3 regions of the Cupriavidus alkaliphilus genome follow, and region 2 is predicted to be linked to each of the others. Evidence: predicted binding sites of a transcription regulator. Region 2 holds the regulator's gene; each other region holds the start of a gene.
The links. Region 2 encodes sigma-54, which starts transcription at its own class of promoters, with help from an activator protein. Its sites were predicted from a motif close to TGGCANGNAANCTGCTTT; they were not measured.
Positions count from the first base shown of each region.

Region 1: a site for sigma-54 is predicted at 1,118-1,135, ahead of FHX60_RS17795 (collagen-like triple helix repeat-containing protein). Genes of this name have one in related genera too.
Region 3: a site for sigma-54 is predicted at 1,627-1,644, ahead of FHX60_RS08520 (ammonium transporter). Genes of this name have one in related genera too.

Region 1 is NZ_JACHWE010000005.1:24,504-27,775, forward strand. Features, by position in the region: gene FHX60_RS17790 (collagen-like triple helix repeat-containing protein) at 1-618, opposite strand, end outside; gene FHX60_RS17795 (collagen-like triple helix repeat-containing protein) at 1,306-2,499, shown strand; gene FHX60_RS17800 (Flp family type IVb pilin) at 2,875-3,066, shown strand; gene FHX60_RS17805 (A24 family peptidase) at 3,084-3,272, shown strand, end outside.
Region 2 is NZ_JACHWE010000004.1:52,136-55,407, reverse strand. Features, by position in the region: gene lptB (LPS export ABC transporter ATP-binding protein) at 1-278, shown strand, start outside; gene FHX60_RS15135 (RNA polymerase factor sigma-54) at 402-1,880, shown strand; gene hpf (ribosome hibernation-promoting factor, HPF/YfiA family) at 1,929-2,279, shown strand; gene FHX60_RS15125 (PTS sugar transporter subunit IIA) at 2,631-3,086, shown strand; gene hprK (HPr(Ser) kinase/phosphatase) at 3,170-3,272, shown strand, end outside.
Region 3 is NZ_JACHWE010000002.1:427,416-430,687, reverse strand. Features, by position in the region: gene FHX60_RS08535 (CreA family protein) at 1-232, opposite strand, end outside; gene FHX60_RS08530 (acyl-CoA thioesterase) at 254-739, opposite strand; gene FHX60_RS08525 (HU family DNA-binding protein) at 886-1,167, opposite strand; gene FHX60_RS08520 (ammonium transporter) at 1,676-2,878, shown strand; gene FHX60_RS08515 (mechanosensitive ion channel family protein) at 3,093-3,272, shown strand, end outside.

The sequences.
Region 1 (3,272 bases), on a different contig from region 2:
GCCGCTCACCGCCGTGCCGGCGCTGGTCACCGCCTTGCCCAGTTCGGTGACCACGTTGCCGGTGCTGGCGACAGTGGTGCCGACCGGGTTGGTCGAATTGGGCATGCTGCCCAGCCCGGATTGCAGGCCCGTGGCCAGCGCGCCGACGGCATCGCCGGTCGCCGCCACCACGCCGCCCAGCCCGCTCTGGGTCTGGCCCGGTACCAGCGGCAGGTTGGCGTTGCCAAGCTGGTTGCCGAGGTCGCTGACGGTGCTGCCCGTATTGCCCAGCACCGTGCCGGCATTGTTGATCACCGTGGCGGTCGGGGTCAGCGCGGTGGGAGTCTCGCCGCCGCCGGTATTGCCGCCGGTGTTTCCGCCATTGCCGCCGGTGCCGCCGCCCGTGCCTCCAGTGCCGCCACCCGTGCCACCGGTACCGCCACCGGCCAGGTCGGTGCCGCCACCGGTTCCCCCGGAGCCGCCGCCAGTGCCGCCGCTGGTACCGCCACCATTGGTACCGCCGTTCGTGCCCGCTGTGTCGCTGGTGCCCATCGACGTCGAGCCGCTGCCGCTGGCGCAGCCACCTAGGGCCAGCAGGGTTGCGAGGAGTGCCGTGACGGCGAGTTGTTGTTTGCGCATGATCTGTTCCTTCATTCCCGTCGTTTAATCGCTCGGCCGCGCAACGCGTTCGTCCTTCTGCGTGCTGCGGTGACGGTGATGGCGCAATCGGTATGCCAGCCTTTTAGCGCGCTACCGCACAGACCCCGCCGAAGTCGGGTATGGCGCCCGCGAAGCCTTGCGCCATGCGGCCTGCGCGCTGGTCGGGGAAAACGCCGCGAGCGTTGCGCGAGCGCTTGCGCGAAGCGGTTGGCGCGTTACGCGTTACGTAACGTGTGGCGTGAGCGGGGAACAAAAACAGCGTGGGCGATGGGGTGCGTCGCCGGCCGGCGCGCGCCGCGCGCGCCGCCGCGGCGTGTTCCCGCCTGCGCGGAACACGTTACGTAGCACGTAACACGTTCTGACCCGGCCGCGGCGCTGCCAGCGTGTGTGCCGCTGTCATTCCGATTCGGCTGCAACCCGCGCCGCGCAAGGCATGCAAGCAGCCCGCCGGTCGGTGCGCCCGCGTACCTTGCAGCGCTGGCACGGGCCTTGCCATTTCCTCTCCCGACGCGCCGACGATTTCGCGTTCCACCGTGTGCCATGGCTGATGGGGATGGCAGGCCGGTCGAACAAAGCGGGACAACCGGGGGGCTCGTCGGCATTCCATGCGGCTCACAAGAAAAGACGGCCCGGCTGCGCCGTGGCCAACCAGACAGGAGAAGGACAATGAAGACCAAGCATTCCGCACCGCATTCCATGACTTCGCTGGCCGCGGCAGGCGTCGCCGCGCTTGCCTTGCTGATGGCAGGCTGTTCGTCGAGTGGCAGCGGCAGCGGCGCCAATCCGCAGCCCAGCGGCGGCGGCGCCGATACGCCGGTCACGCCGCCGCCGCCGGCCGCCGCGCAAACCACGCCGACTGCCAAGGTCACCGAAGGCGCCGGCAATACCGTGGTGGCAGCGGGCAACGCCGTCAGCGAGATCGGCAAGTCGATCCAGGATGCACCGCTGCCGCTGCTGCCCACCGACGCACGCAAGGGCGCGGGCGGCGTGGTGGTCAATGCGGGCGAAGCGGTCGGCGCGCTCGGCTCCGGCGTGCGGGACGGACTCGGGCAGATGGGCTCGGTCGACAACCCGCTCGGCGTGACCGTGTCCAGCACCGGCAACGTCGTGCGCGAAGTGGGCGACGCCGTGGTCAGCGGCGGTGCGCTGGTGAAGGGCCTGGGCACCGAGAAGCTGGCGCCGCTGGCACCGCTGACCACGCCGGTGGGCGGCCTGGTCGCAAAGGTCGGCACAGCGGTGCAGGGCGGCGGCGACAAGCTGCAGACGGTGCTGTCCGATGGCGCCGTCGCGCAGGTCACCAACTCGCTCAGCAAGGTCATCGTGCCGTTGACCAGCAAGGTCACCGACGGCACCCAGACGCTGGGCGCGGCCACGCGCCTGGGCGGACCGGTCGACGGCCTGCTTTACAAGGTGGGCAATACGGTGGCCACCGGCGGCAGCATGCTCAGCAACACGCAGGCCCCGGTGGTCGCACCGCTCGGCGGCGTGGTGACCGAGACCGGCAAGACCGTTGCCGCGGTCGGCGTGCTGGTCAACGGCAACGGCCAGACCGGCGGCAACCCGCTGGGCGGCCTGTTGAGCAACTTGCCGCTGGCCGGCAACGGCCAGGGCGGCGATGGCAGCCACGGCGGCAATGCGCTCGGCGGCCTGCTCGGCAGCCTGCCGCTGGTCAAGCCCGGCAGCGGCGATGGCGGTGCCGGTGGCGGCGGCGCGCTGGGCCCGGTCGGTGCGCTGCTGGCGCCGGTCACGGGTCTGGTCGGCGGCATCAAGGGCGGTGTCGGCGGCAGCGCCGGTGGCGGCTCGGGCGGCGGCGACAGCAAGCCGCAACTGCCGATCCTGGGCGGGCTGCTCCACCACTGAAATGTCTCAACCCGCATAGGTGTTTTCACGGTGCGCTGTCGCTCATCACCCCGTCGCAGCGCATCTTTTTATTCGATCTGGCGGCGCGGCCGAAATGCTTGCGTGGCCAGACTGCGGGCCGGTTTGCGCCGGCCCGCCAGCGCTTTGGAAAGCAACGGCCCCGGCACGTACCGGGTCGTTTCAAACGGGTGCTTTAACCCCTTCGGGTCATTACTATCACCCGAGGGAGGGGTATGGTTGAGACATACCATGTCTTATAAAAAAGGCGCAGCAAGCGTGAATAGTCGATAAAAGAGCGGGCCACCAGAGCACCGTGATAAATCGAACGGGGGAAGCGTGATCGCGGCATCAGATCACTCGGGAGTGTCAAAAATCATGAAACGACTCATTGCACGCTTTATTAAGGATGAGCGCGGGGCAACCGCTATTGAATATGGGCTGATCGCGGGACTCATCGCGTTGGCCATTGTCGGTACTGTCAGTTCGCTTGGTGGCAATCTCGACGATGCCTTCAAGAAGATCTCTGACGAAGTGCTGAAATTCAGCAAGCCAGCGACGACGCCTTAAATCTCGCTGGGCACGACGTGATTGCCGCGCTCCTCTGCGCGGCGACCCTCTACACAGACTTCGCTCACCGGCGGGTTCCGAATATCTTGCTGGCGATCGCCGTGCTTGCCCTCGGGCTGGCACTGATCGCCGGACAGGCCACGGAACTGCCGCTGGCCGCGCGCCTGATCGGCGCGGGGCTGGGTCTTGCCGTCACCTTGCCGGTC
Region 2 (3,272 bases):
GCGCACTGGCGTCATCGCCGCGCTTCATCCTGCTGGACGAGCCCTTTGCCGGCGTGGACCCGATCGCCGTGGGCGAGATCCAGCGCATCGTCAGCTTCCTCAAGGCGCGCAATATCGGCGTGCTGATCACCGACCACAACGTGCGCGAGACGCTCGGCATCTGCGATCACGCCTACATCATCAGCGAAGGCACGGTGCTGGCCGCGGGCCAGCCCGAAGACATCATCGCCAATGACGCCGTGCGGCGCGTCTATCTGGGCGAGAACTTCCGCATGTGACAAGTCGGCGGCCCCGCACGGGCCGCCATGGCCGCATGGCAGGGAGAGCCAGCGGCGATCACGGCGCATCAGCGATAGCAATTTCCGTTCCAACATCGGAAAGATGCGCATAAAATAGGTCGCATGAAACCGTCGCTACAGCTCCGCCTCTCCCAGCACCTGGCACTGACCCCGCAGCTGCAACAGTCGATCCGGCTGCTGCAGCTTTCCACGCTGGAACTGCAGCAGGAAGTCGAACAGGCGCTGACGGAAAACCCGCTGCTCGAGCGGGAGAACGACTGGATCGAAAGCCCGCTGCGCGTGGCGGCCGATGGCTCGGTCAACGTCCAGAGCGCGCCCGCGCCCGCCCCCGCCGAGCCCCAGGGCAATGGCGACGCGCGCGCCGAAGGCGGCGCCGATGACAGCTACGGCGACAACAGCAGCGGCGACGACTACGGCAACGGCGACTGGAGCCTGGACGATTTCGCCCGCCGCCCGCAAGGCGACGAGGACGAAAAGACGCCGATGCAGCTGCGCGATGCCGAGCCCACGCTGCGCGAATACCTGATGGAGCAGCTGACACCGCTGAAGATCTCGGCGCGCGACAAGGGACTCGCCATCTTCCTGATCGAATCGCTCGATGACGATGGCTACCTTAGCGCCTCGCTCGAAGAGATCTGCGCGGAGCTGCCCGAAGAACTCGAGTTCGACCCCGACGAAGTCCACGCCATCCTGACGCTGCTGCAGAGCTTCGATCCGCCTGGTGTGGGCGCGCGCAACGCGGCCGAATGCCTGGCGCTGCAATTGCGCCGCCTGACGCACCCGCAGCGCGAACTCGCGCTGACCATCGTCACCCATCACCTGGAACTGCTGGCGGTACGCGACTACACGCGGCTGAAGAAGGCCCTGCAGGTCGATGAGGTCGCACTCAAGGCCGCGCATGACCTGATCCGCTCGCTGGCGCCCTACCCGGGCCATGCGTACAGCCGTCCGGAGGCCGATTTCGTTGTGCCTGATGTGTTCGTGCGCAAGAGCGGCGGCGGCTGGATCGCGCAGCTCAATCCGGATGTGATGCCGAGGCTGCGCATCAACGATATGTACGCACAGATCCTGCGTGGCGCCAAAGGCGAGACCGGTACCGCCGGGCTGCAGCAGAAGCTGCAGGAAGCACGCTGGCTGATCAAGAATATCCAGCAAAGGTTCGACACCATCCTGCGTGTCTCGCAGGCCATTGTCGAGCGTCAAAAGAACTTTTTCACCCACGGTGAAATCGCCATGCGCCCCTTGGTTTTGCGGGAGATTGCCGATACACTGGGTTTACACGAGTCAACCATCTCCCGGGTGACGACCAATAAATATATGGCTACGCCGATGGGTACTTTCGAACTGAAGTACTTCTTTGGCAGCCACGTGTCCACCGAAACCGGTGGCGCGGCTTCATCAACGGCCATCCGCGCCTTGATCAAGCAACTGATAGGAGCCGAAGACCCGAGGAATCCCCTTTCCGACAGTCGCATCGCCGAACTGCTGGGCGAACAGGGCTTCGTTGTCGCACGCCGCACGGTCGCCAAGTATCGTGAAGCCTTGAAAATCCCCGCAGTCAATCTCCGCAAGTCTTTGTAGCCGAGCCCACCGCCTGCCTGGTGAGGCTCTTTCAGAAGGAGAAGCGCTATGAACTTCAAGATCAGTGGACACCACCTGGACATCACGCCCCCTCTGCGTGAGTACGTGGAAACGAAGCTGGAGCGAATCGTCAGGCATTTCGATCAAGTCATTGGCGTTAGCGTGCTGCTCTCTGTCGACAATCACAAGGAAAAGGACCGGCGTCAGTACGCGGAAATCAATCTGCATCTAAAGGGCAAGGACATCTTTGTCGAGGCGCATCACGAAGACCTGTATGCGGCGATCGACGCACTCGTCGACAAGCTGGACCGTCAGGTGATTCGCTACAAGGATCGCGTGCAAGGCCACGACCGCGAAGCGGTCAAGTACCAGATGGCCGCAGCGCAAATGCAGCAATAAACCCGTGCCCGGCAGCCCCGCAGAGGGCTGCTGAACCAGGATTCCACAGGCAAGCCGCGCCGCGAAGCGCGGCTTTTTTGCGCCCTGGCGCTGTGCGGGCTGTGGCAGCGGAGCAAACCTTGCCATGCATGGAAGCCCGAAAGGTTCGCAAGCGCAGCGCCAAGGTGTATGCTGCGCCATACAAAGAGAGAGAAATCGTGGCCGCGCCTGCCCGCGCTGCACCGCACAATGCAAGGGTAGTCGCTGCTCTATAATGGGCCGGACGTCTTCCCCCGCGCCGGCAGCGGTGAGGGAGCCAGACGCTGCCCGGCGGAACGATCCGCCCGCTAACTGAAATCCTGCGCATCGCCCATGAATCGTTTGGCCAAATTGCTGCCACCCGGCAACATCACCCTCGACGTCAGCGTCACCAGCAAGAAACGTGTGTTCGAGCAGGCCGGGCTCCTCTTCGAGAACAACCATGGCGTGGCGCGCGCCATCGTCACCGACAACCTGTTCGCGCGCGAGTCGCTGGGCTCGACCGGACTGGGCGCCGGCGTGGCGATCCCGCACGGGCGCATCAAGGGCCTGAAGCAGCCCCTGGCCGCGTTCATGCGACTGGCCGAGCCGATTCCGTTCGAATCGCCGGACGGCAAGCCGGTTTCGCTGCTGATCTTCTTGCTGGTGCCCGAACAGGCCACGCAGCAGCACCTGGAAATCTTGTCCGAGATCGCGCAACTGCTGTCGGATCGCGACATGCGCGAGGGCCTGGCGACCCTCCCTACGCCCGATGCCGTGCACGAACTGCTGATCGCATGGCATCCCTGATCCACTGATTCCCCCCGGAGCGGGCCGGCACCAGACCGGGGAAGCGCCACGCGCTTCGAACACCGCCTTACCAGCCATACCGCATGGAACTCACCGGCGTCACCTCCCAGTCCATCTTCGACGACAACGCAGCCGACCTCAAACTCTCGTGGGTCGCTGGCCTGGAGGGCGCGGACCGCGCCTTTG
Region 3 (3,272 bases), on a different contig from region 2:
GGTCTTCCGCCATGCCAAGCTGGCCCTTGATGCCGCCGGTGCGGGCGCGCGACACGTAGCAGGTAATGCCGTCCACCTGCGGGTCGTCATAGGCTTCGATCACGACCTTGTCGGAGCCGGTCATGCGGAAATTGGTGCTGACGCTGCCGATCTCCTCGGCACTGGCACCCGCGGCGGCGGCCACGCAGCTGGCGGCCAGCAGGGTGCGAACGATTCGGTGGTAGCACTTCATGGTATCGCTGGGCATCGGCAGTCAGTTCACCGACGACTTGATGTCGCCGTGGCGCTTTTCCATTTCCTGGCGCAGCGCGCGGCGCTGCTGCGCGGCGGCAAAGCGCTGGCGCTCGACCTCGTCGCGCGGCTCCAGCGGCGGCACCTCGGCGGGGGTGCCGTTGTCGTCCACCGCCACCATGGTGAAGTAGCAGCTGTTGGTATGGCGCACCAGCTTGCTGCGGATGTTCTCGGTCACCACCTTGATGCCGATCTCCATCGAACTGCGGCCGGTGTAGTTGACCGATGCCAGGAAGGTCACCAGCTCGCCAACGTGGATGGGCTGGCGGAACACCACCTGGTCCACCGACAGCGTGACCACGTAGCGGCCGGCGTAGCGGCTGGCGCAGGCATACGCCACCATGTCCAGGTACTTGAGGATGGTGCCGCCGTGGACGTTGCCGGAGAAGTTGGCCATGTCCGGCGTCATCAGCACGGTCATGGAAAGCTGGTGGGACAGGTCATTCATGATGCGGGATACGAAGATTGCGGGGGCGGGATTGCCGGCTGCGGGCGCCGGCAGTTTAACCCGGATCGCCGCGCCGTTGCCGGCGGGCGCGGCGCATAAAAAAAGCGGCCTGCCAGGCCGCTTCTTTCGCTATGGACGCAAACTGCTTACTTTTTCTTGTTCACGGCGTCCTTGAAACCCTGGCCTGCCGAGAACTTGACCGTCTTGGCGGCCGGAATCTTGATGGTTTCGCCGGTGCGCGGATTGCGGCCGGTACGGGCAGCGCGCTTGCCGGCGCTGAAGCTGCCAAAACCCACCAGCGTTACAGAATCGCCCTTTGCCACTGCCTTCTTGATACTGTCCAGCGCTGCGTTGAGCGCACGCTCGGCGGCGGCATTGCTCAATTCTGCTTCCGCGGCGATGGCCGATACCAGTTCACCTTTATTCATGGCTGATTTCCCTTGTTGGTCGTCGTCACCGATGTGCGTGCCTCGCGGCAGGCCATCGATCGGCGCAGTCTAATCTGCCCGTCGCGCGTTGAGCAATCCCCAGTGGCACCAATGCGACAAAAAAACCCGCAAATCCTTGCTTGAGGCCGGTTAGCGGGCAATTTCCACTGCTGTTCGCGCTTGCCAGGCGCCGCATTTTACCGGGCCGCAGCCGCGCCGGGACCGGGCGCCCGAAATCGCGCCCTCAAAGCTAAACAGCATAGGACAGATTCCCTCAAATGGGGCGACGCACCATAACGGATCGCCCGCCGCACCTTGCCGGCGCCATTCTGGCGCGGGGCGCCCCGCTGGCGGCAGCGTCCCGACGGCGGCGGCTCCCACGGAATCGGGCCACGTGCGGCATGCCGGTGCGGGGTTTTACCCGGCACGGTGCAAGCGGCACCAGGATGCAGCCGTTTGTGGAACGCTTTTTGCATACTGGTGCGCCCATTTTGAGCATGAGGTCACTATGGACAACTGGAAGACCGGCACCGACGCGCTGTTTATCCTGCTCGGCGCCATCATGGTGCTGGCCATGCACGCCGGCTTTGCGTTCCTCGAACTCGGCACGGTGCGCAAGAAGAACCAGGTCAATGCGCTGGTAAAGATCCTGGTGGATTTCGCGGTCTCCACCATCGCTTATTTCTTTATCGGCTACACCATTGCCTATGGGGTGCAGTTCTTTTCCGGCGCCGAAACGCTGGCCCAGAAGAACGGTTATGAACTGGTCAAGTTCTTTTTCCTGGCGACCTTTGCCGCGGCGATTCCGGCGATTATCTCCGGCGGTATTGCCGAACGCTCCCGCTTTAATCCCCAGCTGGTCGCCACCTTCGTGCTGGTGGGTTTTGTCTACCCGTTTTTCGAGGGCATGGTATGGAACCAGCGCTTCGGCGTGCAGGACTGGATCGCGCGCGTGACCGGCGCGCCGTTCCACGACTTTGCCGGTTCGGTGGTGGTGCATGCGCTGGGCGGCTGGATTGCCCTGCCGGCGGTGCTGCTGCTGGGCGCGCGCCGCGGCCGCTACCAGAAGGATGGCCGCATCAGCGCGCATCCGCCCTCGAACATCCCGTTCCTGGCGCTGGGCGCCTGGATTCTGGCGGTGGGCTGGTTCGGCTTCAACGTGATGAGCGCGCAGACCGTCGACAAGATCAGCGGCCTGGTGGCGATCAATTCGCTGATGGCGATGGCCGGCGGCACGCTGGCCGCCTGGCTGGCCGGACGCAACGATCCGGGCTTCGTCTACAACGGGCCGCTGGCCGGCCTGGTGGCGGTATGCGCGGGCTCGGACCTGATGCATCCGTTGGGCGCGCTGGTCACCGGCGCCGTGGCGGGCGCGCTGTTCGTCTATATGTTCACGCTGGCGCAAAACAAATGGCATATCGACGACGTGCTGGGCGTGTGGCCGCTGCACGGGCTGTGCGGCGCCTGGGGCGGCATCGCCGCGGGCATCTTCGGCGCGAAGGCGCTGGGAGGCCTTGGCGGGGTGTCGCTCGGCGCGCAGTTGCTCGGCACCTTGCTGGGCATCGTGGTGGCGCTGGCCGGCGGCACGCTGGTCTATGGCACGCTGAAGCGGCTGGTGGGCATCCGCCTCGACGCCGAGGGCGAGTTCAACGGCGCCGACCTGACGCTGCACCGGATTTCCGCCACCCCCGAGCGCGAAACCAACTGGTAATACCCGCCAGCGCCTTTCCGATCTAAACAGACGGGCCGTGCAAGGCGGCTTGTCTTAACAATTATTTGCTTGCACTTCCACGCACGGCCTCTCAATAATTGCCGTGCCCGGGAATTGCGCGCAACGCGCAGGGGCTCGCACGCCGCAGCCGGCTGGTTCGGGGGATGTTGGGCCGGCGGCTGGCCGGTTACACCAACACGAAAGGAATACGCCGATGGACGCCTCTACCTTCGACAACCTCAAGACCCTGGTGGTCTCCTACGCCACCGAATTCGGCGTCAAGATCCTGGCGGCCCTCGCCTTCTGGGTCATTGGCCGCTGGCTGATCCATTTTGTCGTGCGCATGGTGCAGAATGCGCTCGGCAAGCAGAAGGTCGACCCCACGCTGCTGCGC